One region of the Nocardia sp. NPDC051463 genome, then DNA from elsewhere that is predicted to be linked to it. Evidence: riboswitches for the same ligand, from Rfam matches in the RefSeq annotation. Region 1 holds a riboswitch; the other holds the start of a gene.
The links. Region 1 has a riboswitch for cobalamin ahead of AB0M74_RS18540 (iron ABC transporter permease). Riboswitches for the same ligand answer to the same signal wherever they lie in the genome.
Positions count from the first base shown of each region.

Region 2: another riboswitch for cobalamin. It lies ahead of AB0M74_RS19675 (CbtB-domain containing protein); the one in region 1 lies ahead of AB0M74_RS18540 (iron ABC transporter permease).

Region 1 covers NZ_JBFBAB010000013.1:39,210-55,049, reverse strand. Annotated here, with positions in the region: gene nadA (quinolinate synthase NadA) at 1-395, opposite strand, end outside; gene AB0M74_RS18610 (NUDIX domain-containing protein) at 482-1,240, shown strand; gene AB0M74_RS18605 (hypothetical protein) at 1,592-2,023, opposite strand; gene AB0M74_RS18600 (hypothetical protein) at 2,020-2,415, opposite strand; gene AB0M74_RS18595 (hypothetical protein) at 2,662-2,847, opposite strand; gene AB0M74_RS18590 (DUF1353 domain-containing protein) at 3,454-3,990, opposite strand; gene AB0M74_RS18585 (DUF2567 domain-containing protein) at 4,086-4,772, opposite strand; gene AB0M74_RS18580 (hypothetical protein) at 4,772-4,987, opposite strand; gene bioB (biotin synthase BioB) at 4,998-6,011, opposite strand; gene AB0M74_RS18570 (TetR/AcrR family transcriptional regulator C-terminal domain-containing protein) at 6,146-6,730, shown strand; gene AB0M74_RS18565 (LLM class flavin-dependent oxidoreductase) at 6,950-8,299, opposite strand; gene AB0M74_RS18560 (ABC transporter ATP-binding protein) at 8,296-9,051, opposite strand; gene AB0M74_RS18555 (ABC transporter permease) at 9,027-9,890, opposite strand; gene AB0M74_RS18550 (ABC transporter substrate-binding protein) at 9,890-10,984, opposite strand; gene AB0M74_RS18545 (alpha/beta hydrolase) at 11,060-12,226, opposite strand; cobalamin riboswitch at 12,290-12,423, shown strand; gene AB0M74_RS18540 (iron ABC transporter permease) at 12,458-13,489, shown strand; gene AB0M74_RS18535 (ABC transporter ATP-binding protein) at 13,486-14,460, shown strand; gene AB0M74_RS18530 (ABC transporter substrate-binding protein) at 14,457-15,482, shown strand; gene AB0M74_RS18525 (sigma-70 family RNA polymerase sigma factor) at 15,803-15,840, shown strand, end outside.
Region 2 covers NZ_JBFBAB010000014.1:75,639-91,478, forward strand. Annotated here, with positions in the region: gene cysS (cysteine--tRNA ligase) at 1-560, opposite strand, end outside; gene ispF (2-C-methyl-D-erythritol 2,4-cyclodiphosphate synthase) at 627-1,094, opposite strand; gene ispD (2-C-methyl-D-erythritol 4-phosphate cytidylyltransferase) at 1,097-1,795, opposite strand; gene carD (RNA polymerase-binding transcription factor CarD) at 1,798-2,286, opposite strand; gene AB0M74_RS19640 (hypothetical protein) at 2,629-3,315, shown strand; gene radA (DNA repair protein RadA) at 3,428-4,834, shown strand; gene AB0M74_RS19650 (hypothetical protein) at 5,176-5,850, opposite strand; gene AB0M74_RS19655 (carbonic anhydrase) at 5,973-6,596, opposite strand; gene AB0M74_RS19660 (A/G-specific adenine glycosylase) at 6,753-7,643, shown strand; gene AB0M74_RS19665 (alpha/beta hydrolase) at 7,647-8,390, opposite strand; gene mhuD (mycobilin-forming heme oxygenase MhuD) at 8,489-8,803, shown strand; cobalamin riboswitch at 8,871-9,038, shown strand; gene AB0M74_RS19675 (CbtB-domain containing protein) at 9,069-9,263, shown strand; gene AB0M74_RS19680 (CbtA family protein) at 9,254-10,078, shown strand; gene AB0M74_RS19685 (hypothetical protein) at 10,115-10,615, shown strand; gene AB0M74_RS19690 (OsmC family peroxiredoxin) at 10,681-11,121, opposite strand; partial or broken gene AB0M74_RS19695 (transposase) at 11,664-11,806, opposite strand; gene AB0M74_RS19700 (multidrug efflux SMR transporter) at 11,871-12,191, opposite strand; gene AB0M74_RS19705 (NAD(P)H-dependent oxidoreductase) at 12,191-12,838, opposite strand; gene AB0M74_RS19710 (helix-turn-helix domain-containing protein) at 12,949-13,584, shown strand; gene AB0M74_RS19715 (ABC transporter permease) at 13,681-14,544, opposite strand; gene AB0M74_RS19720 (ABC transporter ATP-binding protein) at 14,541-15,443, opposite strand; gene AB0M74_RS19725 (histidine kinase) at 15,591-15,840, shown strand, end outside.

The DNA of each region.
Region 1 (15,840 bases):
GGGAATTCGGCCTTCCATGCGCGCAATTCGTCCGCGGTGATGGAATCGGCGAGCGAGCAGCCTGCCCGCTGGTCCGGAATCAGCACGGTCTTCTCGGGGCTGAGGATCTTGGCCGTCTCCGCCATGAAATGCACGCCGCAGAACACGATGGTGTCCTCGGGCGCCTCGGCCGCGATCCGGGACAGCGCCAGCGAGTCGCCGACATGATCGGCCACGTCCTGGATCTCGGGCAGCTGGTAGTTGTGCGCGAGAATCGTGGCGTTGCGCTCGCGCGCCAATCGCTTGATCTCCCGCGCCCACTCGGGCGTCCCTTCGACGCCGGTGAATCCCGAGGGCCCGTCGGTGACCTGCTCCATCAGCGTGGTGCCAGGCGCGGTTGCGAGCTCTGCTCCCATCGTCGCCATGGTGGCTCCTTCCTCCATGCGCTCGGCAATACCGCCGAATTCGCACCAAACCAGGTTTTCGACTTATAATCGAAAACGTGCCCCATAGTAACACCATCCACGAATCGCTCACCGCGGTGTTCCAGGTCCGGCGCTTCCCCTCCGATATCACCGCAGGTCCAGGCCCCGCAGAGCGCTCTGGCGAGGTCATCCGACGCTGCCCACCCGACCAGCGAACCGAACTCGCCGTGCTGCTGTGGCAGCGCGCACTCGACCCACAGAAGGGCACTTGGTCGCTACCGGGCGGCCGACTGGGCGACGACGAAGACCTCGACGACTCGGCCAGGCGACAGCTCGCCGAAAAGGTCGACGTGCGCGAGCTGACCCACTTGGAGCAGTTATCGGTCTTCAGCAAGCCCGACCGGGTACCCCACCCGCGCCGCATCGCCTCGGCCTACCTCGGACTCGTCCCACTGACCGCGGATCCGCGGCTGCCTTCCGACACCGCGTGGCATCCGGTCTCCGCCCTGCCCGATATGTCCTTCGACCACGGCACGGTCGTCGACCACGCTCGCACCCGACTGGCCGCGAAGCTCTCCTACACCAACATCGCCTTCGCCCTGGCTCCCGACCGTTTCACCATGTCCACCCTGCGCGAAATCTATTGCGCCGCACTCGGATACGACGTCGACACCACCAACCTGCAACGAGTCCTCACCCGGCGCAAGGTCATCACCCCCACCGGTGCCACCGCAGCCCCCGGCCGCGCAGGCGGCCGGCCCGCCGCGGTGTACCGCTTCACCGACTCCGGCCTCCGCGTCACCGACGAATTCGCGGCGTTGCGCCCGCCGACCTGACGGCTGAGTGTGGTCGGCCAGGTGGCCGGCACCGCCACCCACCACGCCGCTGCTTCCTAGGCGTCCGATACCCGGCAGACCGGATGTCGGACCGCGATTCGCGGCCACTACCGCAGAGGCAGACGGGCCGACGAAGAGAGCACCGCCACGGCGCAGTTGTCCGGACCGGACAAGAAGCGGCACAGCGGGGTCCTGGTGGTTGCCCCTCGACACCGATCATGATCTCCGGAGAAAACGGCGCACCGACTCCGCCGCGAAGGCCGGCGGGCAACCCCGTGCGCAGCAGTCTCGGCGCACCATGTCGGGCACCTAGCACCGAGGACGAATGATCGCCCGGCTACCGTGCGGCAATCAGCGTGGCGGTGCGGTGCATCGTCGGACGGTTTCGCCGCGACCCTGTGGTCCGAGAACGTGCAGCACCTCATCCCGATCGAATCCGGGAAAGAGGGTCTCGACGGCTTCGTCCATCGATCGATCCGGTGCGCCACCGATCTGGTTCAACAGCAGATGTCCCACCTCGTGCCGAACGATATGGCCGACATCCGCATCCGAAGCCGCTGCGTCGCAGGCGATGACGATCTCGGCCGCACGTTCCAATACCAGCCCGCACGGTGCTGCCTCGGTACGCAGACCCGCCACCGGCAATAGCCGAATTCGCTTGCCTGTCATAGCTTCGGCCCGCTCTATGAATACCGCCAGGGTCCACGGCCGTGGCACGGCAAGCAATTCCGCCATCCGCCACAGCTGCTCGATGATCGGATCCCTCCGCGGTTCGGGACTCACAAAGCATCCAGCGCCCGCACCAGCGCGGCCAGGTCGGCGTCCGCGCGCAGGGCACCGCCACCACGCAATGCCAACCGAGTGACGCCGGCCGCACGGATGCTGCGTAGTAGCTCCAAATTCCGATGCAGCACCACGACCTCTGGACCGGAATCCGTGAGATAGTGTCCGGGGACACCGAAATAGTCGGCCAACGCGACCAAGACCGCCGGATCACCATCGGAAACCCCGCGCCGCAACGCCTTCAACACACCGGCCGATACCGGGAAGCCCACCCGCCGCGTCAGCTCTCGAGCCACTTCGTCGCCGGACCGTTCCGGTTCCGTCCGCGCGTGAAACGTCGCGAACAGCTGATCGACCCGTTCGGCCACACTCGGGCACCAGTCATCACGCATTCTGCACCCCACCGGCGACACTACTTATCATTCGAGTTTGGGCCCGACAGGGCGGACTGTCCAGTGGCGTCGAACAGTGAGCGGGGCCGCGTTCCCCGAAAGCGCCGCACCCGATGGCGCGACCTCTCCCGTCAGCGTCAGCGGCGGCCGTCGACGGTCACCCGACGACCCTCAGCCGACACCGGTGAGCCATCAGCCGGCTGACGGCGACGCGCTGGCGGACCGTCCGACCGAACACGCCGCACGTCACGAATCCTGTGACTGATTCTTATGTTTGCGCGTCCGGCGATACCGCCGCTTGCTGGGAACAGGTTGCGCAGCACTGGACCGGCGCAGCGCAGCGCGCCGTCGCCACGCCACCAAATCCGGCCGCTCCCCACCGGGCTCGGGGTACATCCCCGCCAACACCAGCGCCTGGTTGCGTTCGTTCATTGCCAACACCTCCTTCCCACCGTCGAAACGACTGCCGATCCACGGTAGCGGCGGCAGCAGTCGGCACTCCACTCATTTATCCGCCGGTGCAACACCTTCGAGCATCGACTTATTCGCACCGCGGGCCGTGCGGGCACCCACCGGTACTCGGGTGCGACTCAGCCGCGATCGTGCGCGGGTCGCAGCCGTCTTCCGCACCCGCCGTCCCGGTGCAGGTGCTCACTCGATCGGCCGTCGAGCAATGGCGGCGCCGGCCGATGCCCCTATCGGCCGGCGCCGCGGCAGCGGATATCGCCGATCCCGAAGAACCCCCTGCGTTCCCGGAAGCGGTCCATCCGCCGTGCCAGGGCCGCGTTCGGAAACCGTGGCACCCTAGGTGTATTCGGAGCGGACCGAGCTTCGGCTCTGCTCGATATCGATGTCGGACACACAGACTGCCGGACCAGCGGGGGCGAGGCGTCGGAGCGAGTGCCCCGACCTGCATCGGGCATAGGAAGCTGCCCGCCGATGAAAGACTCCATTATCGGATGGGGTGAACACACAGCCGGCAGAGATGGAGATCGTTTCCGCACCGGAAGACTCGGCCAATTCTCGCCGACCGGCAGATCAGGCCGTCTTCATCTGCGGCGTCGGTGGTGGCGGCGCAGGCGCGCGGCGTCCGATGGTGGCCACACCCCAGAACAGCAGCTCCACGAGCCAGAACACCATGAGAAACAGTTGCACGACGGTCGCCGGAATGGCGAGGAACGGGACCGCCAGCGCGGCGATCAGCACGAAGCGGGCAATGTCGAGCGGACCTGCGCCACGCAGGCGGCTGCCCAGACGTACTGCGGCCCACATCATCCAGCGACGCGGCACCGATACGCCCGCCTCGCGCAGCGCGCGCCGGAAGATGCCGTCCGCGTCGGCCACGCCCACCACGCCGGAGCTACGCAGATAGTCGTGCAGAATCGCGGCTCTGGTGTAGACGCCGTAGCGGGGGATCAACCAGACGAACGCCCGCGGCACCGACGCGAAATCGGTGCGGAAGCCTTCGGGGATAACGAATTCCTCGTCCGCACCGTGATAAACCAGCGGCGCGGCCACCCGCCAGAACTTCGCGTCGAGCTCCTCGACGACTGGCCCGTTACCGACGAACACCACGACCCGTTCCTCTCTGAACGCAGAGCGTGTCCCACCAATTCTAGGTTGTCGTGGCGCTTCTGGACCGACCCGCGGGCAACAGTTCGGCCACCGTGTCAGTAGGTGGGACGAGACTCCGGCATCGAACCGCTTCCGGGCTCGCGGGCCTGCCCGTACCCACCGTCGGGGACGGAACCGTTGCCCGTCTGCTGGGCGACATACGACCGGTAAGCGCTTGTCCCGGAGAAGGGTTGGTCATCGACCGGCCTGGTCTCCCCGAATGGGCCGCTGAATCCGGTGCCGAGATCGTCCGACGGGTAGAGCGCGGCAACGAACAGCACCACCAGTGACGCCAGCAGCGGCTGCACGATCAATGCCAGCCAGCTGCTCACCTCGGTAGGCAGCACCACGATCTGCCCGACGGGCGGATCGTGCGGACGCGGATGCTCCCATCCGGTGAGCTGCTCGCCGACCCAGGACATCGCGAACGCACCGGCGAGCGACCCGGCCAGCAGCCCGAGTTGCACGATCGGCCCGCGCACCGCGCGCCACCGCCACGCACCCACCGCGGACAGCACGCCGGTCACCGCGCCGATGCACACGAACATTGCCAGTGCATCGAACTGATGCACGCTTTCCCCGGTCAGTGCGGAGCCACGGCCCGGCTGCACCACCAGCAGTTGCTCGGTCGGCGCCAGCCAGCCCCACACGGCACCGCCGAGCACGCTGAGCAGCAACACCGCGAAACCGATGATGACCGCCGCGCGCACCTCACGCCGGATCCCCGCCGCACCCGCCACCACTAGCGGCGTTCCAGACTCGCCGAGTCGAGCACGCCGTGTCGTGAGCACTTCGCCCACCAACCGTCCGGGCTTACCTGCACGACCATCCGGCGACCGCACTCTGTACAGAAGCGCGGCGGTTCCAGCCCCAGCGCGGCAGCGGTCGGCACCGGGTCATCCAGACCCGGCACGATCCGCTTGCCGGTGAACGGGTTGTAGCGCTCGTCCATATCCATGACAGTACTGTCAGAGCGTTTCGTTGAGCGCTTTGATGGGCATCTTCAACTCGCCGAGCAGATCCAGGTCCGCTTCGGCGGGCCGTCCGAGGGTGGTCAGGTAGTTGCCGACGATGACAGCGTTGATGCCGCCGAGGATGCCCTGCTTGGCACCGAGGTCGCCGAGGGTGATCTCGCGGCCGCCCGCGAAGCGAAGCATGGTGCGTGGCAACGCGAGTCGGAACGCGGCGACAGCGCGCAGCGCGTCGGCGGCGGACAGCACTTCCAGGTCACCGAAGGGGGTACCGGGGCGCGGGTTGAGGAAGTTCAACGGGACCTCGTCGGGATCGAGCTTCGCGAGATCGGCGGCGAATTCGGCACGCTGCTCCAGGCTTTCGCCCATACCGAGGATGCCGCCGCAGCACACCTCCATGCCCGCTTCGCGCACCATGCGCAGGGTGTCCCAGCGCTCTTCCCAGCTGTGTGTGGTGACCACGTTCGGGAAGTGCGAACGGGAGGTCTCCAGGTTGTGGTTGTAGCGGTGCACGCCCATGGCGGCCAGCTGATCGACCTGCTCCTGGGTGAGCATGCCCAGCGAGCAGGCGACCTGGATATCGACCTCGTTGCGAATGGCCTCGACGCCCGCGGCGACCTGCGCCATCAGCCGCTCGTCCGGGCCACGGACCGCGGCGACGATGCAGAACTCGGTGGCGCCGGATTTGGCGGTCTGCTTGGCCGCCTCGACGAGGCTGGGGATATCGAGCCAGGCGGCGCGCACCGGTGACTGGAACAGACCGGACTGGGAACAGAAGTGGCAGTCTTCCGGGCAGCCGCCGGTCTTGAGGCTGATGATGCCCTCGACCTCGACCTCGGGGCCGCACCACTTCATGCGCACCTCGTGCGCGAGGGCCAAGAGGTCTTCGAGCCGATCGTCGTCGAGCCGCAGCACCTCTAGGGTCTGCTCCTGGGTCAGGCCGACGCCACGCTCGAGCACCTGCTCGCGGGCAATGGCCAAGATGTCGGTCTGAACGGGTGCCTGGGTCACTGCACGAATCCCTTCGTCCGGTGCAGTACACGGCCGATCCGCTGGGCTCACCCCAGGTGGCCGTGCAACTTGAACGGTGTTCAGGCTAGGGTAATGGTAAGAGTGAGTCAAAATACGACGGGGAAGGAATCCGGGTGCAACTGCACAGGGCGGACGTGGTCGACGGCGCTGTCGCCATTCTCGACCAATACGGTCTCGCCGATCTGACCATGCGCAGACTCGCGGGCTCACTACAGGTGCAGCCCGGGGCCCTGTACTGGCATTTCCCCAATAAGCAGGCATTGCTCGGCGCGGTCGCCGACAAGATCCTCGCGCCGATGGACGAGCCGATCGACGCGATCGAATGGTCCGGCCAGATCACCGAATTGGCGCATCGGCTGCGCAACTGCCTGCTGGCCTACCGCGACGGCGCCGAACTGGTCTCGGCCACCTACGCCTCCCGCCTCACCACGAACAAAGGCCGGGAGCGCCTGGTGAGTGCGGCAATCCGAGCCGGGATGCCGCGCCACGAAGCCGAACTGGCGGCCTACACCCTGCTGTACTACGTCCTCGGCCAAACAGTCGACGAACAGTCCAGAATGCAAATGGACTCGGTCGGCGCCCTCCCCGACAACGCCTCCCCCCTCGACGAAACCCCCGACGCCACCGCCCGTTTCGACTTCGGCCTGCAACTGTTCGTCGGCGGCGTCCGGCACCTCCTCGGCACCCGCGTCCGCTGACCGCGAACCGCACCTGGTGCCGCGGCCGAAACCCGGAATCGGCGCATTACCCTCGGGCGACATCGGCACCGACGGCCATGATCAGGCCGTGCGCCGGAGTCGAGGGCGACAAGACTGCCACGCAGGCGAGTTCCACTGCCGACGAGGCGGAGAATCACCCCAGCCGCGCGCCTGATCCGGGGTGCGCCGGGCGGGAACCGTCGAGTTCTCCGCGACCGCTCACGGGGCCAAGGCCGGGCGGCGGGCGAATTGGCTGTCGGGACGGGGCAGGCCGAAGTGGTCGCGGAGCGTGGTGCCGGTGTATTCGGTACGGAAGAGACCACGCTGCTGCAGGATCGGGACCACTGTTTCCGCGAAGACCTCCAGACCGCCGGGGTAATAGGGCGGCATGACATTGAAGCCGTCGGCGGCGCCGTTGCGGAACCATTCCTCGATGGTGTCGGCCACCTGCTCCGGCGTGCCGGCGAACACGCGATGCCCGCGGGCGCCCGCGAGGCGGTGCAGCAGGCCGCGAACGGTCGGGCGTTCACGCTGCACGATGCCGGCGACCACTTGCAGACGGCTACGGGCGTTGTCGGTGACATCGCCTGCGTCGCTGAACAATTCGACGGGAACCGGCTCATCGAGCGCGAGGTGGCGCAGGCTCTTGCCCGCGATGCCCTCCAACTGCTTCAGGCCGTACTCGGGGACGGTGAGCTCGTTGAACTCCCGTTCCAGCTTCTTGGCGGCTGATTCGGTGTCGGCGATGAAAGGGCTGATGCCGGGCAGGATCTTGATGTGGTCGGCATCGCGACCGAATTCCCCGGCCTTCGCCTTGATATCGGCATAGAACGCCTGCGCGTCCTCGAGACGCTGATGTGCGGTGAAGATCGCTTCGGCGTACTTGCCCGCGAACGCGCGACCGTCATTGGACGCCCCCGCCTGCACCAGCACCGGATACCCCTGTGGCGTGCGCGGCGCATTGAACGGCCCACGCACCTTCAGGTATTCGCCGACAAAGTCGATCGGATGGATCTTGTCCGGGTCGGCGTAGATCCCTGCCGCCTGATCGAGCACGATCGCGTCGTCTTCCCAACTGTCCCACAGTGCGACGACCGCATCCACGAACTCTCTGGCTCGTGCGTAGCGCTCGGCATGCGACGGATGCTCGGCGAGGCCGAAATTCGCTGCGGCGAGATCGGTTCCGGTGGTGACGATGTTCCACCCGGCCCGGCCGCCGGAGATGTGGTCCAGGGTGGAGAACAGCCTGGCCAGGTTGTAGGGCTCGTAGTAGGTGGTCGAGGCGGTCGCGATCAGGCCGAGATGGGTTGTCGCGGTGGCGATGGCGGTGAGCAGCGTAATCGGCTCCAGCCCAGAGCCCGCGTTGTGTTCGACATTCGTCCGCAGCGCCGGGCCATCGGCGAAGAACACCGCGTCGAGCTTCGCGGCTTCGGCGGTTCGGCCGATCTGCTGGTAGTAGGCGACGTCATAGATCCGACCCGGCTGACTGTCGGGGTGCCGCCACGCCGCCTCGTGATGCCCGGCGGGGTAGATGAACGCATTGAGGCTGAGTTGACGCGGTGAGCTCATGACGCTTTCTTCTCTTCGTCGATGTGAGGTGGCGTGGTGTCGACGCCGAGGCCGGCCAACAGCAATTCCCGCAGCCGAGTGAAGCCGGGGTCGCTGTGGCGGCGTGGCCGGGCCAGGTCGACGTGCTGATCCAGCGCGATCCGGCCCTCGTCCAGGACCAGCACGCGGTCGGCGAGCAGCACGGCTTCGTCGACATCGTGGGTAACCAGCAACACCGCAGGCTTGTGCTCGGCGCACAGGTCCTGCAGCAGTGCGTGCATTTTGATGCGGGTGAGCGCGTCGAGCGCACCGAACGGTTCGTCGGCCAGCAGCAGTTCCGGCTGCCTGACCAGCGAGCGCGCCAGCGCGACCCGCTGCTGCTCACCGCCGGAAAGCTCCTTGGGCCACGCCCTTTCCCGACCGGCGAGGCCGACCTCGGCCAGCGCGGTGCGCCCGCGATCGGTGACTCCGGCACCGGAGAGACCGAGAGTCACATTGTCCAGCAACCGGATCCATGGCAGCAGCCGTGAGTCCTGGAATACCACGGCGCGTTCAGTCGGCACCGTCAGCTCGCCGGATCCTGGCACGTCGTAGTCCAATTCGGCCAGCGCCCGCAGCAGGGTGCTCTTGCCCGAACCGCTGCGGCCGAGCAAGGCGACGAATTCGCCGCGCGCGATATCGAGGTCGATGCCGCGCAAGACAGCCCGGTCACCGAACCCGCGATACAGGTCGCGGGTGCGCACCACATTCAGTCGGCCAGTGTCTGCCGCCATGACAGTGCCCTCCGTTCCACCGCGCGCACGGTGATATCGCCGAACAAACCGAGCAGGCCGTATATCACCAGTCCGACAACGATCACGTCGATCTGGCCGTAGGTGCGGGCCTGCGTCATCAGATAGCCGATGCCACTGGTGGCATTGACCTGCTCCACCACCACGAGCGCGAGCCAGGAGATGGTGACCGCGAGCCGCAGGCCGGTGAAGAACCCGGGCAGCGACCCGGGCAGCGCGATCCGTCGGACGAATCCCCAACGCGAAAGCCCTACCGTCGCCGCGAGTTCCACGTACCTGGAGTCGACGCTGCGCAGTTGCGCATGAGTGTTGAGGTAGATCGGAATCGCCACACTGGTGGTGATGACGAGCTGTTTCATCTCCTCGCCGATGCCGAACCACACGATGAACAGCGGGATCAGCGCCAACGTCGGGATCGCCCGCTTGATCTGAATCGGCCCGTCCACCAAAGCTTCACCGATCCGGCTCAGCCCCGCGACCAACGCGAGCACCACCCCGATGACGACACCGAGACCGAGACCGACGCCGGCACGCTCGACGGAGGTGAGCAGGTTCGACTGCAGCCTGCCATCGGAAATCAGGTCACCCGCGGTCTCGGCGACCGTCCACGGCGCGGGCAATGTCTCCGGATCCAGCGCGCCGGAGGCGGCTCCGATCACCCAGGCGGCGACCAGCAGCAGCGGTCCGACGGCGATGCCGAACGGGATCGGTCGACCGGGTCCGAGCCTGGGCCGACTCGGTGTGCGCCGGGCGAGCACCTGGGCCGGGACCGGGCGGGCACGGCCGAACCGCCCGAGCACACCCGCATCCACGGTGGCCATTACCGTGCCTTCGGTTCGAACGCGGCGCCGCTCTCGGTGACGGCCTGGGTGACGGGAGCATCGAAGCGCAGGTCGAAACCGCTCGCGGCGCGTACCTTCTTCGGTAGCTCACCCGCACCGTCGATGACATCGATGGTGGCTTGCTGCCGGTCGACGAGTGCTTGGTCCAGGTGCGGGAAGGTGTAAGTACCGAGCGATTCGACGATGCGTCGGGCGTCGTCGGCGCTGACCTTCTGGATGTCGACGTAATACCGACGCGCCCACTCGTCCTGATGGGTATTGGCCCACTGGTGCGCCCGCACATAGGCGCCGACCAAAGCGCGGGTGGCAGCGGCCTTCGCCGGGTCCTGCACGACGGCACGGCGCGCGTACAAATAGGCCAATCCGCCGTAGATACCGGCGGTCTCGGAGTCCGGGATCAGTGAGGTACCCGGTGTGCGCAGCAGCCGAGTGACATTCGGCTCGATCAGCGGTGCGATGTCGACCTGCCCGGTACGCACCGCGTCGAGGAACTCGGCCAGTTGCAGCCGAATCAGTTGCACATCATCGGTTTCGAGACCGGCCTTCGCCAATGCGCGCAACACCGCAGCCTGCTGGGCGGTGCCTTCGGCGTAGGCGATCTTCTTGCCCTTCAGATCGGCCAACGTGGTTGCGGTCTTGCCGGGCGCCACCGCGAGCTTCAGTGCGCTCGCGCTGGTCTGGTACGACGCGACGATCGGCACGTCCTGCCCGGCCGCCAGTGCATGGATCGGCGGGACATCGCCCACTCCTGCGACGTCGGCGGCGCCGCCACGGAAGGCCTCGAGAATCGCCGGCCCGCCGATGAAGTTGGCGAATTCGACCTTGAACGGCAGCTTGTCCAGTTCGCCGGACAACCGCAGCACCGACTGCAGCCGCTCCTGCTGGTCGGCGACAACGAGTGTGGTGCCCGCGGGAATCTCAGTCGGCAGCGGGAGGTCGGCGACGGTGGTGACCGACGGCTTGTCACTGTTCGCACAGCCGGCCAGACCGAGCGTCGCAGCGGTCGCCGCGAGGAGCACCGCGGCGATTGTGCGGCCACGGAGGCCGGTGAAGAACGTGCGTGGTTGGTGCATGCTGGCATTGAAGCAAGACGAATCCAGCGCGGATACGGTTACTTTCAGGCTGATTCGAGCCCTGCCCCGGCACCGTCAGCGCGGTCCGGCCGCACTGGCCGCCGCACGGACCTGCTGCTGAAAACGCTGCACGAACGGCAGAATCTGCTGCTCGATCACCGTGTTGTACTCACGGGGGCGCTGCATCGGGTTGGCGTGGCCGGTGTTTCGCGCCATCACCACCAGCAGGGTGCCCTCGACGCCGCCGGAGCGCTCGATCAGCACCTGGTGGGAGTATTCGACGTCGACCACCCGGTCGTTGTCGGGATTGCGCGGACGGATGAAGACGATGGCCGGGCGCGGTTTACCGTCCGCGGGGCGCGACAGTGCGCGCAGATCGTTGAGCGCGCCACCTGCCACGATCGCCAGGAATTGCGATTCGATGAGGCCGTTGCTCGCGGCATCGCGGGAAAAGATCTTCTCGCGCAGCACATCCGACACCACCCCGCCCAGTTTGGCGACCCTGATGCCCGGCATCCCCGCGCCACCACGGTCGACGAAGCGGTCGCGACGCGCATAGGTCTCCACGGTCAGGCGCAGCCCGCGACTCTCCCGCGCGCCGGGCAGCCACGCCATCCAGCGCAGCATGTCCTCGCCCCGGCCACGGCTTTCCGGGCGCACCGCATTCAGGTCCATCGGCGTGCAATCGAGGATCACCGACACCAGACGGCGGTCGCTGTCGGTGTGGATGTGCCTGGCGACCTCCAGCGCGATCACCCCGCCCATGCTGTGCCCGACCAGCACGATGTTCTTCAGTCCCGACATCTGCGCAGCGCGGATGATCAACTCGGCGATCACCCGGGTGTCGATGCCGCTGTTGTCGTATTTGATGGCCCACACCACGCCCATTCGGCTCAGCGCGGGCAGCGCCGCGGCGGTATTGCCGGCATTGAGGCCGCCGAGGCCCACCATGTCGACCACAACGGTGTCCCAGTTCTCGGCGTCGGCCGGGGGCGCGACCGGCAGGATCGCAGGCTCGGTGCGCGCCAGCCTGGCCTGCTCCGGCGCGACGTCGTGCACCCAGTACTGAGCCAACAGCACGAGTCCCGCGAGCAGCACTGCGGCGACCCGCAACAGCGCCAGCCGGGTGCGGCGCAACGACTTCCACCCGTGCCCGAGGCCGGTATCCCGCAGGCGGGCTTTGCGTCGCTCGTCGTCCCAGTCCGTGACGGTGGACGGGTGCCGTTCCTCCAACGGCGACATCTCTTCACTGTAGGCACGGCTGCGGCGGGCCTGCCAGCGAACGCGGAACACCTGCCGCGCCCGAAAACCTGACCGACCGGTAGAGTCCGAGCCGTTATCCCAGGCGGGTGCGGGAATCCGGTGCAATACCGGAACGGTCGCGCCACTGTGATCGCCGTCACGGCGAAAGTCAGACCTCCCCCTCCTGGACACACGCTGGAGAGGCCGCGATTTGCCTGTGGAGCACCGTCGATGATCCGTGCGCGAACATCGATCGCCCTTCCCGTACTCGGGGCACTGCTGATCCTCGCGATGCTGGTCGCGACCGGGTTCGGCGCCGAGACTCTACCGCTGTCGTCGGTGCTGGAGGTCCTGCGCGACCGTGTTGCCGGGCGCACACCTGCCGACCTCGGCCTCGACACGATCATCTGGCAGTTGCGTGTGCCGCGCACATTGCTGGCCGCCGTGGTCGGCGCGGGCCTGGCCGTGGCGGGTGCGGCGATGCAGACGCTGGTACGCAATCCGCTGGCCGACCCCTATCTGCTCGGTGTGTCCTCCGGTGCGGGGGTCGGCGCGGCAGCCGTCATCACCTCCGGGTTGTTCGCGAGCGCGGGAGTGTGGGCGTTGTCGGGCGGGGCGCTGGCCGGTGCCTTCGTCGCCGCGGCGCTGGTGTTCTTGATCGCGGTCGCCCAGGGCGGACTGACACCGCTGCGGCTGGTGCTGACCGGCACCGTCCTCGGCTCGGCCTTCGCAGCGCTCGGCAGCTACCTGGTCTTCCGAAGCTCGGATCCCGCTGCGGCGCAATCGGTCCTGTTCTGGCTGCTCGGCAGCCTGGCGGGAGCCGACTGGACAAAGATCGCATTGCCCTCGGGTGCGGTGGCCTGCTGCGGCCTGGCCCTGCTGGCCGGCAGCGGCTGGCTCGACGCACTCACCCTGGGAAGCGACACCGCCGCATCGGTCGGCGTTCCCGTCAAAGCGGTGCGCGTCGCCTTGTTCGTCCTGCTGGCCATCCTGGTCGGGGTGCTCGTCGCGGTGTCCGGCGGAATAGGTTTCGTAGGCCTGGTCATCCCGCATGCCGCGCGGCTCTTGGCCGGCCCCCGCCACCGCACCCTGCTGCCCACCTGCGCGCTATGCGGCGCATTGTTTCTCGTGATCGCCGACGCCGCCACCCGAGTCCTGGTGCGACCGACGGAAATCCCGGTCGGCGTGCTGACCGGCCTCCTCGGCGCGCCCGCTTTCCTCATCCTGTTGGGCCGCCGCCGCTATCGGTTCGGTGAAGCATGAAACGCCGCAACGAGTCAGAGGCACTGGAGGATGTCGCGTGGGCCGCGCCAGGAACACCGAGCTCCTCGGCGGCACACGGCGACGCCGAGGAAAACCGCGGCAGATCCGGCGGCGCGAGCCGACACCACGACCACATCGATGTGGGACCCGACCGGTCTGGTGGTGGGTCGGTGGCGACGGCACCCGAAGTCGGTGTGGCGCTCGAGGCCCGCGGCGTGACCTGCGCCGCCGGGCGACGAGTGATCGTCGCCGACGCCACCTTCAGCATTCGAGCCGGTGAGACGATCGGCATCGTCGGCCCGAACGGCGGCGGCAAGACGACCTTGCTGCATGTCCTTGCCGGCCTCGACCGACCGAAGCGTGGGCAGGTCGTTGTGGACGGTCGGCTGCTGCACGGTCTTTCGCCACGGCAGCGGGCCAGGGCAGTCGCTCTGGTCGCACAAGATGAGCGCCCGCCCGCGGATCTGCGGGCGGGCGAGGTGGTTTTACTAGGGCGCACGCCCTACCTACCGCCGTGGGGCGCGGGGTCGGCGCAGGAGCAGCACGCTGTCGAAGCAGCGTTGGCAACCGTTGACCTGGCGGGGTTCGCGCAACGGCCCGTACACCGGCTTTCGGGCGGGGAGCGGCAGCGGGTGCTGCTGGCCAGGGCGCTGGTGCAGGACACGCCGTTGCTGCTGCTGGACGAACCGACCAACCACCTCGACATCACCCATCAGCTCGACCTGCTCGCACTGGCTCGCACGCTCGACCGCACCATCGTCATGGCGCTGCACGATCTGTCACTTGCCGACCGGTACTGCGACCGAATTCTGGTGCTGCACAAAGGCCGCGCGCATCCACTCGAACCACCGGAGACCGCTTTGCGGCCGGAGGTCGTCGACGACGTATTCGGCCTCCACGCGATCCGGATCCCACATCCCGACACCGGCGAATCCCATCTGTTGATCACCCCGCGAGAGGCACATTCATGAAGAGTCTGTCCCGAGCGCTGGCCGCGACCGCGCTGGCCGTGGCGATGGCAGCCTGTAGCAACCAGACCGAGGCCACCGGTGCGCTGTCGCTGCGCAATTGCGATGCGGACGTACGATTTCCCGCGCCTGCGCAGCGCCTCTTCGTCAATGACGGAAACCTGATCTCCATGGTGCTCGCGCTCGGCGCCCACGACCGGGTCGCGGCGGTATCGAGCCTGCAGCGCGACGCAGATACCTTGCGCAAGCACTACGGTCCCGCGGTCGACAGTCTGAAATCGGTTGCCCCCGAGTACCCCGCGCGGGAAACGGTGCTTGCGCAGCGTCCTGACGTCATGATCGCCGGCTGGAGTTACGGCTACGACGAAACCAAGAACCTCACCCCGGACTCGCTGCGCAAGGACGGGGTCGCCGCCTATGTACTCACCGAAAGCTGCCGCAGGCACGACGGCGAACGCGCGCGTGGCATCACCGAGCCGTGGAACGCGCTGCGCACCGACCTGACCAACCTCGGCGCCATCACCGGCCACCCCGAACGCGCCACGGAAGTCACCGCCGACCTCGACCGCAGGCTCGCCGCACTGTCGACCGCCGCGCAACCGGAACGCAAGCCGAATATCTTCCTATTCGACAGCGCTGGCGACACCATCTTCTCCAGCGGCAAATTCGGTGCGCCCCAGGCGATCCTGGAGGCAGCGGGCGCCCGCAACATCCTCGACGATGTCACCGACACCTGGACGAGCGTGTCCTGGGAGCGCCTCGCCGCGGCCGACCCCGACGCCATCATGTTCGTCGACTACCCGAAGCAATCCTTGGCCGAAAAGGTCGAGCTGCTGCGCGCCAAGCCCGGCATCAACCAACTCCGCGCCGTCACCGAAGGCCGCTTCCTGAACCTCCCCTACGCCATGTGGACCAGCGGCCCCCTCAACATCGACGCCGCCGAACAAATCCGTAAACAGCTGGAACGCTGGAACCTGACCCCTGCCTCCACCATCGAGCCGCGCGCCGACGACACGGTGCGGTAGTCGGAGACGGTTTCGCGCCGCCGCGCCGCACACGGCGAGGGGTGTGCCCGGCGCAGGCCGCACGCACCGAACTGGTCGGGTGTGCGCCGGTCAGGACCTGTATCAGCTTCTGCCAACACGGCGAGTTCGCCGAGGGAGATACGCCGGCCGAGTTCGTTGTCATCGAGCGGACCCCGACCGGCGTGACGGCGGACCTCATCGGTCGTGGTGCCGGAGTTTCCGGCACCGATGAGTTCGGAGCCCGGGAACGGTCTGCATGTTAGAGGACTTCCATGCCGCGGCCGGGGTCCGACACGAATGGGCCGACAAAAGGGGCACCGATGGTCGACATCGACGAGTTCGCCGCACAGACGGCGCA
Region 2 (15,840 bases), on a different contig from region 1:
GGCTTGGCGGCCTTCCACAAGGTGAAGTCGCGGGCGTCGCGCTTGCCGTGGCCCAGGCTCTCGCCTTGGTGCACATCGTCGATCCGGTGACCCGACAGCTTGCCGTAATCCGGATAGCTGAGCACGTCGAAGTAGACGTTGCCCTCCGAGGCGTAGGCGTGCCCGCGCTCGATCAGGCGCTGCATCAGATCGACCATCTGCGTGATGTGGCCGGTGGCCCGCGGCTCCGCCGACGGCGGCAGCACACCGAGCAGGCAGTACGCACGATCGAAGGCCCGCTCATAGGTCGAGGCCCATTCCCACCACGGCCGGTCGGCCTGGGCGGCTTTGGTCAGGATCTTGTCCTCGATGTCGGTGACATTCCGGATGAACCAGACGTCGTAGTCGTGTGCGAGCAGCCAGCGCCGCAGCACATCGAACGCGACTCCGCTGCGCACATGACCGATGTGCGGTTCACCCTGAACGGTGGCGCCACAGAGATACACCGAAGCACGGCCGGGGACCAAGGGCGCGAAATCGCGCACGGTCCGCGTGTCGGTGTCAAAGAGGCGCAGAGTCACGACCGTCGATACTAGCTGGTGTACCTGCGGGTTCACGGCCCGGCTCGGGGTGTGACCGGCCGGATGCTATACCCGCGTCTCCAGCAACGCGGTAGCCACTGCCGCGACACCCTCGCCGCGACCCGTGAGACCCAGTCCGTCCGTGGTTGTTCCGGAGACCGAGACCGGTGCGTCGAGCAGTTCGCCGAGCACCTGTTGCGCCTCGGCGCGGCGCGGACCGATCTTGGGTCGATTGCCGATGACCTGCACCGCCGCATTGACAATGCCGAAGCCCGCTTCGTCCAACAACCTGCGCACTTCCTCGAGCATCGCCGCGCCGGAAACGCCCTCCCACTCGGGCCTTCCGGTGCCGAACACCGCACCCACGTCGCCGAGTCCGGCCGCCGAGAGCAGCGCGTCACACAACGCGTGGGCCGCGACATCGCCGTCGGAGTGACCCGCGCAGCCGTCGTCGCCGTCGAAGAGCAATCCGGCCATCCAGCAGGGCCGGCCCGGCTCGACGGGGTGCACATCACTGCCGATGCCGACCCGCATGCTCACGAGGTCCTCGCGTCCATGCGGTCGAGCACCGCCTGCGCCAGCAGGAGATCGAGCGGAGTGGTGATCTTGAAAGCCAATGGGTCTCCGGGAATCGTGCGCACCTGGGTGCCGAGTAGCTCGACGAGCCCGGCGTCGTCGGTGGCCTGGACATCGGTCGCATAGGCAGCGCGCAACAGATCGGCAGCGAAGCCCTGCGGGGTCTGGATGGCGCGTAGGCCCGCTCGATCGGGCGTGCCTGTCACTGCGCCGTGCGAATCGACGGATTTGATGGTGTCGACAACCGGCAGCGCGGGGACCACCGCACGGTGGCCCGCGCGCAACTCGGTGGCGACCCGCACGATCAGCTCGGGCGGCGTCAGGGCTCGGGCGGCGTCGTGTACGAGGAAGTAGGAGGCGTCCGGCGCTGCGTCGATACCGGCGCGCACCGAGTCGGTGCGCTCGGCGCCGCCGACGACCACCTGCACCGAGTCCGTGGCAGGCAGTAGGGCGACGGCGCTCTCCACGAAATCGGCGGGGACCATGACCACGACTCGGTCGACCGCCCCGGAGGCGATCAGGCCGTCTACGGCCAGTCGGACCATAGGTGTGCCGCCGACTGCGACGAACGCTTTGGGCGTGTTTTCACCCAAACGAACGCCACGGCCGGCGGCAGGTACCAACGCAACGACGCAACCGCCGTTGTGTACAACATTCACGGTCAGGAAGCCGCTGCGAGAACCTCATCGAGCAGCGTCTCGGCCTTGCCGTCATCGGTGCCCTCGGCAAGCGCGAGTTCACCGACAAGGATCTGACGGGCCTTGGCAAGCATGCGCTTCTCGCCCGCGGACAGACCGCGGTCCTGCTCACGACGCCACAGGTCGCGAACGACCTCGGCAACCTTGTTCACATCGCCGGAGGCGAGCTTCTCCAGGTTGGCCTTGTAGCGACGAGACCAGTTAGTCGGTTCTTCGGTGTGCGGCGCCCGCAGCACCTGGAAGACTCGATCGAGACCCTCCTGGCCAACTACGTCACGCACGCCGACGTACTCGGCGTTCTCTGCGGGAACGCGCACAGTCAGGTCACCTTGGGCGACCTTCAGGACCAGATACTCTTTTTGCTCACCCTTGATGGTGCGAGTCTCGATTGCTTCGATCAGCGCCGCTCCGTGGTGGGGGTAAACGACGGTGTCTCCGACCTTAAAAATCATGTGTCCCGTGCCCCTTTCGATGTTCACAGTTTAACATGCGACTCGGTAACGGCGCGATCAACTGTGCAGGTCAGGGCCACAACGAGCGTATCGCAGGGGTTGACAGAACCCACCTGGTGTGCATTACGTTGTGCCAGAACGAGTTAACGACCGGTGCGATTACCACATCGGCCGATTGGCGCGAACAGCAGCACCACGGCAACCCGTCGACATTCGACCGAACTGTTATCAACCACCCGCGAGTCGCGAGCCCCCGCGCCCGCCCGGTTGAGCCAACTACTACGCTCCCTAGTTACTACTCTCCCTAGCGGAGTGTGCCCGGTCGACATGGAGGGACAACCCGTGACTGCCCTGAAAGCTGTGACCGCCTCGAAGGGGGCGCGACGTCGCATGGTGACGGTTGCCGCACTCGCCGCCGGAGCGGCGCTCGCACTGTCCGGCTGCGGTGCAGGCCAGATCTCACAGACCGCGGCGCAGGTCGCGGCTGTGAACGGCAACCACGCCGACATCAACAAGATCTCGCTGCGCAACGTGCACATCGTCTACCCCGGCGAGGGCTACAACAATGCGCAGGGCGGCAAGGCGCTCATCGCGCTGTCGGTCATCAACAACAGCGAGTCGGTTCCGGACGAGCTCACCAGCATCACCACCGACCTCGGCCCCGTGAAGATCACCGGGCCCGCGGGTGACGCGAAGTTCGAGATCGCGCCGCAGCAGACCGTTGTCGCCGGAGCGTCCACCGAGCACGGTGCGGCCAAGCCCGATGCCCATGACGCGACGCCGACGACCGGGCACGGTGCGCCCGCCACCGGCGACAAGCCGTCCCAGGACCCGGCCGCCAAGCCTGCGACCATCGAGATCAGCGGCCTGACCAGGGACATCACCCCCGGTCTCACCTACGCCGTCAAGTTCAATTTCAAGCAGGGCGGCACCATTCAGGTCCAGGTGCCCGTCGATGCGGGCACCGGAACCGAGCGGCACGAGTCCGACAAGTCCGGCGCCGCCGAGCCCGCCAAGGGCGGCCACTGAGCTGGTTGTGACCCGCCGTCGCGCGGAGTGAACACGGCTGTCGCGCATGGCGCGGCAGCCGTGTTCTTTTCTGTCCAGCCCGGTTGTCGGACGTGGTACGTAAGGTGCGCCTGTGGCAAAGACCAAGTCGATCTTCCAGTGCTCGGCCTGCAGGCACGAAGTCGCCAAGTGGGTGGGTAAATGCCCGGAGTGCGGCGCATGGGGCACGGTGAACGAGGTAGCCGGGTCGGCGGGCGGTCCGAACGCACCCGCAGGGCGACGGGCGATGCTGCCCAGCACTGCGGCGGCGCCGATCTCGCAGATCGATTCGAAGGTGACACAGGCCAGGCCGACCGGCGTCTCGGAGCTCGATCGGGTGCTCGGCGGCGGCATCGTTCCGGGATCGGTCGTGCTGCTGTCCGGCGAGCCGGGGGTCGGCAAGTCGACACTGCTGCTCGAGGTCGCCCATCGCTGGGCCGATCAGCGCGACGAGAAATCGCTGTACGTCACCGCGGAGGAGTCGGCCGGTCAGGTCCGGCTACGCGCCGACCGGACCGGCGCGGTGCACGAGCGGGTCTATCTCGCGGCGGAGTCGGATCTTTCGGTGGTGCTCGGGCATGTCGAGCAGGTGCGTCCTTCGCTGCTCGTCGTCGACTCGGTGCAGACCATGCTCGCGCCCGAGGTGGACGGAACCATCGGCGGCGTCACCCAGGTGCGCGCGGTGGCCGCGGCGCTGACCTCGCTGGCCAAGGCGAGCGGGATCGCGGTGCTGCTCGTCGGGCACGTCACCAAGGATGGCAACATCGCGGGGCCGCGCACCCTGGAACACCTGGTGGATGTCGTGCTGCAGTTCGAGGGCGACAAAAACTCCACGCTGCGCATGGTGCGCGGCATCAAGAACCGCTTCGGCGGCGCCGACGAAGTCGGCTGCTTCGAACTGCACGACGACGGCATCGCCTGCGTCAGCGACCCGTCCGGGCTGTTTCTGCACCATCGCACCGATTCGGTACCCGGCACCGCGGTCACCGTTGCGATGGACGGCAAACGGCCGCTGGTAGCGGAGGTCCAGGGGCTCACGGTGAATACCGAGATTCCGCAGCCACGCCGAGCGGTCAGCGGACTCGACTACAACCGGGTGGCGATGGTCCTTGCCGTCCTGCAGAGCCGCGGCCGGGTCTTCCTCGGCAAACACGACGTCTATGCCGCGACGGTCGGCGGCATGCGACTGCTGGAGCCCGCCGCGGACCTGGCCATCGCGCTGGCCATCGCCAGCGCCGAATCCGACATCGCGCTGCCACCCGGCTGGGTGATCCTCGGCGAGGTCGGCCTGGCAGGCGAGGTGCGCAAGGTGACCGGAATCGCGCGCAGACTGGCCGAAGCCGAACGACTCGGCTTCACCACCGCTCTGGTGCCACCCGGATTGGAGAGATCCAAGAGCGGCATGAAAGTCCACGAAGTCACCGACCTGAAATCGGCTATCCGCCTCGCCAGCCTCCGCAAACCCCGCAAGGCCCCCGCGGAGAAGGCAGCGGATTTCTGACCCGTGCATCCACCACGCTGGCGGCATCGCTACCGATACCCCCACTGGTTACCGGACCAACTCCGAGCAGAACGAACTCGCGAGCCCAGGAGCGCAAGGCCCGGTCATGCCGAATGCGCCCAAGGCACATCCACCGAAGTCACAAATCTCCGCTGCCAACACGCCCACTCGGCATGATGATGTCTTCCGAGCGCAGCGAGACCGAGCATTAGAGTTCGCGGCCCGTCTCGCTTCCGAGCCGTCGAAGCGCACGCGCCGAAGGCGCAAGTCTCGACGGCTCGGAAGCGAGACCAAGGGGGCCGCGAACACGCAGCGCCGAAGGCGCTGCCAAAAAACACAGCTCAAGCGATGTTGAAAGGCTCTACCGAGCTACGTACCGAACCGAGTTGCGCGACAACCGCATACGCGCCCGCAGGCACCGGCACACGGTCGCCCGCACAGTTGGGCTGCGACGTCGAACCGGACCAGGTGACAGTGAAGGCCGCCTGTTCGCCGCGGTTCAGAGTCCGCACGTCGGGTTGACCATCCGGGTAGCAGTCGGTGCTCGACCACAGCCTGCGCTGGCCGTCGAGGGTGAGCACGGAAACCTGCTGGAGTCCCGAGCCGACATCGCGTGAGCACGGCGCCGTCGAGATATTCGTGATCACGATGCCGAACACCGGAGTCTCACCGGTTTTGTAGGTGGGCTGCTCCACCGTCACCCGCACGGCGAGCGACTGATCCGGGCACTGACCCTGCGCCACCGGGTTACTACTCGGCGTCGCGGCCGCCGTGCCGGAAGGCTTCGGTGCGCTCGATTCCGCGCTTGTCGACGGCTTGGCCGACGAGCCTTCGGCAGCCTTGGTCACCGACGACGAGCTCGCCGCCGCCTTGGTGCTGCCGGGGGCATCACCGCCACGCGCGAACATCACCACCAGCCAGATCACCAGCGCGAGCGCCACGACCAGGACTCCGATGGCGAGAACGCGGCGACGCCAATAGATCTCCGGAGGCAGCGGTCCATTCGGTTCCAGCACGCCTCAACGGTAAGGGCACGATCGGGCGCAGCGACTCAGGGCTCCGGCGTGTCGGTGCGGAAAAGGCGAACGTGGCGACCGAATTCTGCCCCACACGCTGGGGAAACGCTCCGGGGATCGATTCAGACGAGCTCGCCGATGTTCCCGACGACACGCTGCAGCTCCACCCGGCCGTCGGCCAGCTTGTAGGTGACGCAGGCGATCGCGCACTCGCCGGTGGCCACCCGCTGCGAAATGATCATCGAGCGCTGCATGAGCAGCCTGCTGGTTTCCACCACGTGCCTGGCCTCCATCTCGTCGACGGTGGACAGGCCCTCCCTGCGACCGATCAGAATCGACGGCGTGACCCGCTCGACCACACTGCGAATGAACCCGCCCGGCACCTCACCGCCGTCCAGCGCGTCGATGGTGGCCTTCACCGCGCCACAGCTGTCGTGTCCGAGCACCACGATGAGCGGCACGTTCAGCACCTGCACGCCGTACTCGATCGAACCGAGCACCGAACTGTCGACCACGTGGCCTGCGGTACGCACGACGAACATGTCGCCGAGGCCCTGGTCGAAGATCAGCTCGGCCGCGACGCGAGAGTCTCCACAACCGAACAGAATTGCGGACGGGTGCTGGCCACTGACGAGCTTGGCTCGGTCCACGGCGCCCTGGCTAGGATGCAGCAGATTGCCGTTGACGAAGCGCTCGTTGCCCTCGCGGAGGGATTTCCAGGCACTGACCGGGTTGGAATCAGGCATACCGACCATTGTGCACATCAAATTGGTTACCAGCGAGTTCGCATCGTTACGGGTTGGCAAATATCGACTGGCCGAAACACACGAGGAACGGTGAGGGCGGTGCCGAAGAGCGGCGCAGCGCACAAGGGCGCGGGCGCACCCAGCACGAGCAAATCGGTGCACAAGAGCATCGACGCTGAGGTGTTGCTGGACTGGTATGAGCACACCGCGCGGGATCTACCGTGGCGCAAGGCCGAGGTAACGGCGTGGCAGATTCTGATGAGCGAGATCATGCTGCAGCAGACGCCGGTGGTGCGAGTCGAGCCGATCTGGCGTGCCTGGGTAGCCCGCTGGCCGGTGCCCTCGGCGATGGCGGCCTCGTCGCAGGCCGAAGTGCTGCGCGCATGGGGCAAGCTCGGATATCCGCGCCGCGCACTGCGGCTGCACGAATGCGCGCGAGTGCTTGCCGAGCAATACGACGACGAGGTGCCCACCGACGTCGATCTACTTCTCGGACTGCCCGGGATCGGTGCGTACACCGCGCGTGCGGTGGCCTGCTTCGCCTACGGTCAGCGAGTACCGGTGGTGGACACCAATGTTCGCCGGGTCGTGGCCCGTGCGGTGCACGGCCGCGCGGAAGCGGGCAACCCGTCCTCGCGCGATCTACCCGAGACCGAGGCGCTGCTGCCGCGGCAGATCGATCGGGCTGCGGTATTTTCCGCGGCACTGATGGAACTCGGTGCGACGGTGTGCACCGCACGAACCCCGGACTGCGAACGCTGCCCGCTGCCGCGGTGCGCGTGGGTGGCCGCGGGCAGGCCGGCGTCAGAGGTGGTTCGGCGCACCCAGAAGTACGAGGGCACCGACCGGCAGGCGCGGGGCAGGCTGCTCGATGTGCTGCGTGACGCCACCGGGCCGGTGGAACGGGTGCGCCTCGACCTGGCCTGGACTCGCGACCCGGGCCAACGCGACCGCGCCCTGGATTCGCTGCTCGTCGACGGACTGATCGAGCAGACCGCCGAGGGCCTGTTCGCGCTCGCGGGCGAGGGCGGGCAACCGGTCGCTTGACCGCTACGCGCCGAGTACCCGGCGCAGGAATACCTCGACCTCGGCGCGGTACCGCTCGGGCTGGTCAGCGTGCACGAGGTGGCCGGAGTTCGGGATCTTCACATACACGGCGTCGGGGTGGACGGCGGCCATCTGCCGCATCTGCCCCGCCGGCGTAATGGTGAATTCGCCCTCGATCAGCAAAGCGGGCACCGTGATCGCCTTCCACTGCGCCCAGAAATCGCGGGTCCCCCACTCTTCGGAAATATCACGGAAGGTCGCGACCGAACCGTGCAGCCGATAGCCGTCCGCCCCGCGCTCGAACGAATTCAGGAAATACCGCCCAGCGACCGGACCGAAAAAGTCCAGCACCGCGTCCTCGTCCGGAAACGGCGGCCACGCCTCGATCATCGCCGCCCAATCCTGGGCCGTCCGTCCGGTGAAATCCGGTGCAATATCCTCGACAACCAGCGCACGGACCCGATCGGGATAGTGCGAAGCAAAGACCCACCCGTGCAGCCCGCCCATCGAATGCCCGATCACAACCATGGGCTCCGAGATCTGTGCAGTCGCCGCCGCCAAGTCTTCGATGAACGCCTCGGTAGTGAGTTCGGCGGGCGCCGGTCGACCGTGTCCGGCAGCATCGAACGTATAGACATGCCCGAACCCCCGCAGCCACTCCAGCTGACCACCCCAGGTGCGCGCACTGCCCATCAACCCGTGCAACAGCAGGATCGGTACCCCTGCCCCACCTTCGTCATGCAACACTCTGCTGATTGTGCAGCGCGTGTGCCCTCGTGTGTTCACGACCCCCTGATGGCTTGCGCGTGCTGACCGATCGATCGGCAAAACGTATTGTCGAACCCATGCCAGTTGTGAAGATCAACGCAATCGAGGTTCCTGAAGGCGCAGGCCCCGAGTTGGAAAAGCGGTTCGCTCACCGCGCGCATGCGGTCGAGGGCTCGCCGGGATTCCTCGGCTTCCAATTGTTGCGCCCCGTCGCCGGCGAGAATCGCTACTTCGTTGTCACGCAGTGGGATTCGGAGGAATCCTTCACAGCGTGGCGGGACGGGCCTGCGCGTGAGGCACATGCGGGCGAGCGGCAGAAGCCGGTTTCCACAGGTGCGTCGCTGTTGGAATTCGAGGTTGTGCTCGACGTCGCCGCGAAACCCGCTTCCTGAGGCGAGACCGGCGCACCCGGCCGGGGGACTCGCCCACCGTTGCGTCGGTAACCCGGCGGCCGTATTGACGTCGGGTGCTCGCAGGTGTCACAGTTCGAGGAGATAAACGCGATGGTGACGCGGTAATTCCGGTGCAAATCCGGAGCGGTCGCGCCACTGTGTTCCATGCATCGAGGGGTCTTTTCGAACCCTGGTGCCGGAAAGCCAGACGCCGGCACCATCGCACCGACCACTCGACGGGACGCGCATCCCTAGGAGGATTCGAATGGCCATCGCGCATTCACCGAGCCGGGCAACCGATTCACTCGCAACACTGCTCATCGCAGTGGGCGTCGTTCTTCTCGCACTTCTCACGCTGTACCTGGTCGGCTTCGATCAGGGAGCCATCTCGCGTAGCGGGATGTTCATGCACGAGCTGATGCACGATGGACGTCACCTACTCGGTGTCCCATGCCACTGAGTTCGTCTATAACGCCGACTGTGTCGGCTGCCGTCCCACTGCTCGGTTCGCTGAAAACCCTGCTGCTGCGTGGCCTGCTGGCCGGCCTCATCGCCGGCCTGCTGGCCGGTACGGTGGGCTACTTCGTCGGCGAGCCCAAGGTGGACGCCGCGATTGCCATCGAAGAGGCCAATTCCGCTGCGGAAGCGGCGCATGCCGAGTCGACCGCAGGACATTCGCACGGTGACGAGGACGAACCGTTGGTGAGCCGGACCGGGCAGAAAGTGGGTCAGTTCCTCGCGCTCGGCCTCGCAGGGATGGCGTTCGGCGCCCTCTTTGCCGCGGCAGCGCATTTCGCGCGTCGCTACACCACACTGTCGGGCCCCAAGCTCGCGATCGGCCTCGCCGTCGGCGGTTGGGCGGCGATCGTGGCCGTGCCGTTCTTCAAGTACCCCGCGAACCCACCCGCGGTGGGTGATCCGGAAACGATCAACGATCGCACTTGGCTGTGGGTGGCGGCGGTGCTGCTCGGCCTCGCGGCCGTCGGTATGGGCGTGTTCGTCTACAAAGCCCTTGCGGGACAGCTCGAGACGTTCCGGCTCATTGCCGGTGTCGGGGCCTTCGCACTGATCGCGGCGGTCGGCTACATCCTGCTGCCGGGCGTGAACGAGGTGAAGGCCGATTTCCCGGCGACCCTGCTGTGGCAGTTCCGGGCGGCCTCGCTGACCGAGTCGGCCACGTTGTGGGCGTGCCTCGGCTTGGGCTTCGCGGCACTCACCGAATTCGCCACGCGCCCTAGCACTCCGGTACGAGAGCAGATCGCTACCGCGGGCTGATCCGCGCTTCGGAAGGTCGCAGGCAGTGTTGGTCTCATGACCGGCACTGCCTTTTCCACGTGGCCAGCACCTTTGCGCGCCGAGCATCGTGTGCGCCCGCCACGCGCTGTTTCGGTGGCATTCACCGGCCTCGTCGCCGCACTGCTCTGCGGCGTCGGTGAGGCCCTCACCTATGTCGCGGTACAGCTCGACAGCCCGAACGCCGATGTGGGTTCCCTCACTACCGGCCTGGCTGTGCGCGGCGGCATCTACCTGGCGGTTCTCGCCGTCGCCATCCGGATGGCGCACGGCGCCCGCTGGGCCCGCATCGTCCTGACCATCGGCATCGGGATAGTCGGACTGGCCTCGCTGATCATCGAGCCCGCGGCCGCCACGTTGTCCGCCAAAGCAATCGGCGACCTCTTCGACAATCTCAGCCCGTCGGCGGTGATCAGCGGAATACTCCGGACCGGACATATTCTCGCCGTCCTGGTCGCGATCCCGGCGATGTACCACCCCACCGCCCGCCGCTACTTTCGCGCGGGCCGGTCATCCTGAGAAACCACTCGGTTCCTCGCACCTGCCGACGGTTGTCGGCAGGTGCGAGGAACCGGACACCCTGCTTACGCGAGCGCGGCGTCCAGCGTGATGTTGTCAACGCCCGCCAGTGCCTTGCTGACCGGGCAGCCCGCCTTCGCGGCGGCGGCCGCCGCGGCGAAACCGTCGGCATCGAGGCCCTCGACCCTGCCGCGGACGGTCAGCTTGATGCCGCTGATGCGGAATCCGCCGTCCGGGTCAGGGCCGAGGGTGACGTCGGCGGTGACGTCCAGGCTCTCCGGGGTGCCGCCCGCATTGGCGATCTGCGCCGAGAGGGCCATCGCGAAGCATGAGGAGTGTGCCGCCGCGATCAGTTCCTCCGGGCTGGTGGTGCCGTCGGCATCGTCGGCGGCACGCTTGGGAAACGACACGTCGTACTTGCCAACGCCAGAGCTGGCCAGCTCGACCTGTCCCGAACCCTCCTGCAGCGAGCCGGTCCAAGCGGTGCGCGCGGTACGTGTGGGCATCACGGTCCTTTCGATGTTGTTACGTGAAACACACCGAACCTACGCCGGTCCCACCTCCCCGCGTCTTCAGGGCTCATCCGCCTCCCCACGAACGCAGGCCAGATTCAGGTGCCACGAGGATGGCATTGGCGCCCGGTGGGTTACCAGTGCGCTCCCTGAGGGCGAACCGAGCCCACCGGGTCCCCCCTTGGCTTTGAACATCAGCAGCGCCATTTGACCCGGATCACCGCCACCGGATGACCAGTCGTCCTCGACATTCCCTACGAAGGCGAGTCCTCGCTGCTCGGGACTGCCGTGAATCCGGTTTCGCCGATCGTGATTACGCATTGCTGGTCGAGCCGGTCCCTATCGTGGAGGGCCTCCACTAGATGAGTGGACATCAGTGTCATCCACCATTCCCATGGCGTTTCCGGCGCGGCTCCACGTTCGGACTCGTCCGCGATGCGCTTGTAGTAGTCGATGATCGCTTTGTCGGCGAAGCGGATCGCGACCGGAGGTTCGAGGGTTACGCCGCGGCGCTTGGCGATCTCCAGCTGCCCCCGGTTATTCCACGGGCCGTAGCCTTCGGGCAGGTCACGCCACGGCGCGCCGGTCCGCAGTTTCCACCGGATCGCGTTGATCACCTGCGGCCACGACCCGATACCGCCAGCATGGGCTCGATCCGAGCCAATGCCCGGTCCGTCAACTCGCCACGCCCAACCACCGTATGCCGCTAACACCAACTGACACAATGAATTACAGGACAGAACCTAGTCCGGGTTGGTGACGCGGGCCAGGACGATGCCCCCGAGGATCAGCGATAGCGAGAGGAGCCTGCCCGCGCTGAGTGGGTCCTTGTTGACCATGACGCCGAGGCCGATCGCGCCAACCGCACCGATGCCGGTGAAGATCGCGTAGGCGGTGCCGACCGGGAGAGTCTGCATGGCTCGCGACAGTAGATAGACCGCTACGGCCCCCAGGACGAAGCAGATGACCGTGGGGACCAGGCGAGTGAAGTTCTCGGTGGGTTTGATGCTCTGCGACCAGATGATTTCCACCACGCCGGCCACGCCGAGGACGATCCAGTTCATCAGTATTCCTTGGCGAGGTCGCGGGCGGTGTCGATGGCGGCACTGTAGGACGCGTCGTGCTCGGCGCGCCGTGTCGCCATGAGTGGGTCCTGACGGGAATTGGCCAGTTCGGCGTTGACGAAGACGGTGTCGGACACCGCGAAGTGGCCTGCGAAGAAGTCGCGCAGAAAGCGCTCCTGGTAGTCGAATGCGGCCTTGGGAGCGCCTGGCGAGTAGGCACCGCCGCGCGCCGTTGTGACGACAAATCGCCTGTGCTCCAATGACATTCGAGGAAACGTCACCTGATCGAGCCACGCCTTGAGCGAGGCGGGGATCGAGTAGTTGTACATCGGGGTACCGATCAGGATCACATCGGCGGCCAGCAGCTCTGCGAGCAATGGGGCGACAATCGCCCAGGCTTCGGCCTGAGCCGGGGTGCGGACCAGCTCCGGGAGCCGATCCAGGTCGGTACTGCCGAGGGCGAGCACCGCGTCGCACAACTCCGTCCATGCCTCGCCGATGAACGGCACCGGATTCGCCGCCAGATCTCGGTACAGGTAGTCACCTTCGGGGTTCTCGGCGCGCCAGGCGTCAGCGAAGGCGGCGCTCACTTCGCGGCTGATCGATTGACGGCGGGCGCTCGCGTCGAGGTGCAGCAGTGTGCTCATTGTCAGGCCTCCCAATTATCTGGACATATTGTCCACTTCTTGTTGGGAACGACATTAACGCTAAGTGGACATCTTGTCCACTTGATTCGGAGTCGACTACAGTCGAAGCCATGGACCCCCGATCCGACCTGCTCGCCGGCATTTCGTCGAGTGCGACACCGCCGGAGGCGAGCACTCCCCCGCACGCCGAACGCACCGACGCGGCACGCAATCGTGCCAAGGTCCTCGCCGCCGCCGCCGAACTGTTCGCCACCCGCGATCCGCGCACCGTGACGATGGATGACATCGCCAAAGCAGCAGGTGTCGGCCGCGGCACGCTCTACCGCCGGTACCCGGACAAGAATTCGATCGCCGTCGCACTACTGGACGAGCACGAGCGCACGCTGCAGGAGAAGTTGCTGCGCGGCGATCCGCCACTCGGGCCGGGCGCACCGCCGGATGAGCGGCTCGCCGCCTTTTACACGGCCATGGTCGAATTGCTCGAAGCGCATGCACATTTAGTGCTCGGTGCCGAAAGCAGCGGGGCACGATTCCGTACCGGTGCATACGGGTTCTGGTATCTGCATGTGCGGTCGCTGCTTGTTGCCGGGGGCATCGCAGATCCCGACGCACTGGTTGATTCCCTGCTCGCACCATTGGCCGCCGAGGTTTTTCAGCATCAACGTGGACGCGGCTCCAGCGCAGCACACATCGCCGAGGCGCTGAGCAGGCTGGCTCATTCCGTCATCAGCACGGCCACGAGTTGACACTTCGCCACTCGTCCGGGCAAGCGGGAAAACGCCGAAACCGCTGACGAACCGGTGTCCGCCAACGGTTTCGAGGTATCCGAATTCCTCCGGCAATCAGACCATGTCCCGCCGGTGCACCAACAACAACGTGCCCGTAACGAACACAGCCGTATAGCAGGCGAGCACGATCAACGACTCGGTCCGCGACAGAATATCGAGCACGCCCGGCGTCGCGGGACCCTGCACCGTGCGCATCGCACCGGCCATCGATCCTGCCGCCGTGCCGGGCAAATGATCGGTGATCACCGTGATCGGCTCGAATATTCCGGCGACACCGCGCAGCAGATTCTCCACAACCAGCACCCAGACCAAGCCGAGCCCTACGGCAAGCGCAGGACCACGAGCGATCGCGCCGATCAGTGCGCCTGCCAGCGTCCACATTCCGAGAATCGCTGTCCCGGTGATGATTCCGTTCACGATCTGCCCGAAACCTGGCAGCGCGAGCGACTGCGATCGAGAGAGCGCGATGATCGACGCGACACCGATATCCGCCGTGAACGCAACGCAGACCAGCGCCACAACCACGAACGCCAGACTCACCACCGCACCGCCGAGCGAGGTGATCCGCGACGGCCCCTGGGTGAAGGTGGTCTTCCAGGTGCCCCAGCCGTATCCGCTGCCGATGGTCAAGGCACCGAGGATGAGCATCAACGCGCCGCCGAACATGGCCATGCCCTGCGTGAAAACTTCCGGGACGGCCGCGGGCAACATTTGCTGCAGCAGTATCTCTTTGGGCTGCCCGTTCGACATACGTGACGATTCACCCGAGCTGTAGGCAAGGTAGTTGAACAGGTACGAAAACGTGAGATTCAACAGAATCCAGGTACCGAGAATGATCCAGAACGCCGGCCACTTCCGCAGCCGGAGCAGCTCAGCGCTGGTGCTCGCCAGCAGATCTTTCCTTGCCTGCCTATTCATTTCGCCGCCTCCAGCTGGGTCATCTCGAAGAAGACCTCTTCGAGGGATTTTTCGTCGATGCGCAGTTCGAGCAGATCCGCGCCTGCCTCGATCACCGCACGGGCGATCGCGGGAGCCTTCTCGGCACCGGATTCGATCCGAATACCACGCGCGGTCAACAGCGCCGAACGATCACCGACCACCTGTCGCACCGCAGACAAGGCCAGTTCGAGCGGCTCGGCGCGCAGCGAGAGTGAAGAGGCGCCGCGCAATTCGGCCACCGTGGATTCCACGAGCAGGTTGCCGCCGGAGATGACGCCGACGCGATCGCAGATCTCCTGCACCTCGCTGAGCATGTGACTCGACAGCAGCACCGTGTGCCCGTCACCGGCGAGAGTGGTGATCAGCTCGCGCATTTCGGCCATGCCCTGCGGGTCGAGGCCGTTCGTCGGCTCGTCGAGGATCAGCAGATCGGGACGGCCGAGCAGGGCCGCGCCTACGCCGAGGCGCTGCTTCATACCGAGGGAATAGGTGCGGAATTTGTCCTCGGCGCGGCCCTCGAGTCCGACCCGCTCGAGCGCCTCCTCGACAGCCCTACGGTCGAGGCCCCGGTATTTCGCGAGCACCCGCAGGTTGTCGCGGCCGGACAGGTAGGGATAAAAACCGGGGCCCTCGATCAGGACACCGATGCGGCGGACCACCGCCGGGTCGCCCGGCAGATGGCCGAGCACGGTCGCGGTGCCGCTGCTCGGGCGGATCAGGCCGACCAGCATGCGCAAGGTGGTCGTCTTGCCCGCACCGTTCGGGCCGAGGAACCCGTAGATCTCACCGGCCCCGACACCCATGCTCACGCGGTCGACGGCGGTGTGGGCGCCGTAGCGTTTGGTCAACCCTGCGGTGACCACGACGGAATCTGTCATGCCCTGAGAATCCGCCCCCGACCAGGTCCGCCACATCCGCCGCGCGGCGCGGGCCGACGTACGTATCCAGGCCTACGCCCGCGAGGTGCCCGGCGAATACGCAGCGCGGCGGACGCTGAGCGCGCAGCAGCCTAATAGGCTGCAGGTGTGACAGCGCCAGGGGAATCGAAACGTGGCCCGGTCGTTCGGGACTGGGGCCTCGCGTTCGTCGTCGGGGTGATCCAGCTTGCCGGTGGGCGCAATGCGAACATCCGCCAAACCGGCGTGCACTCGCTGGACATGCTGGGCTACGCGCTGTTGCTCGTCGGCCCCGTCGCCCTGCTCCTGCGCCGATCACAGCCGCTGCCCGTGCTACTTGTGACGATCGCGTCGTGCGCGGTGTATCTGCTGCGCGGCT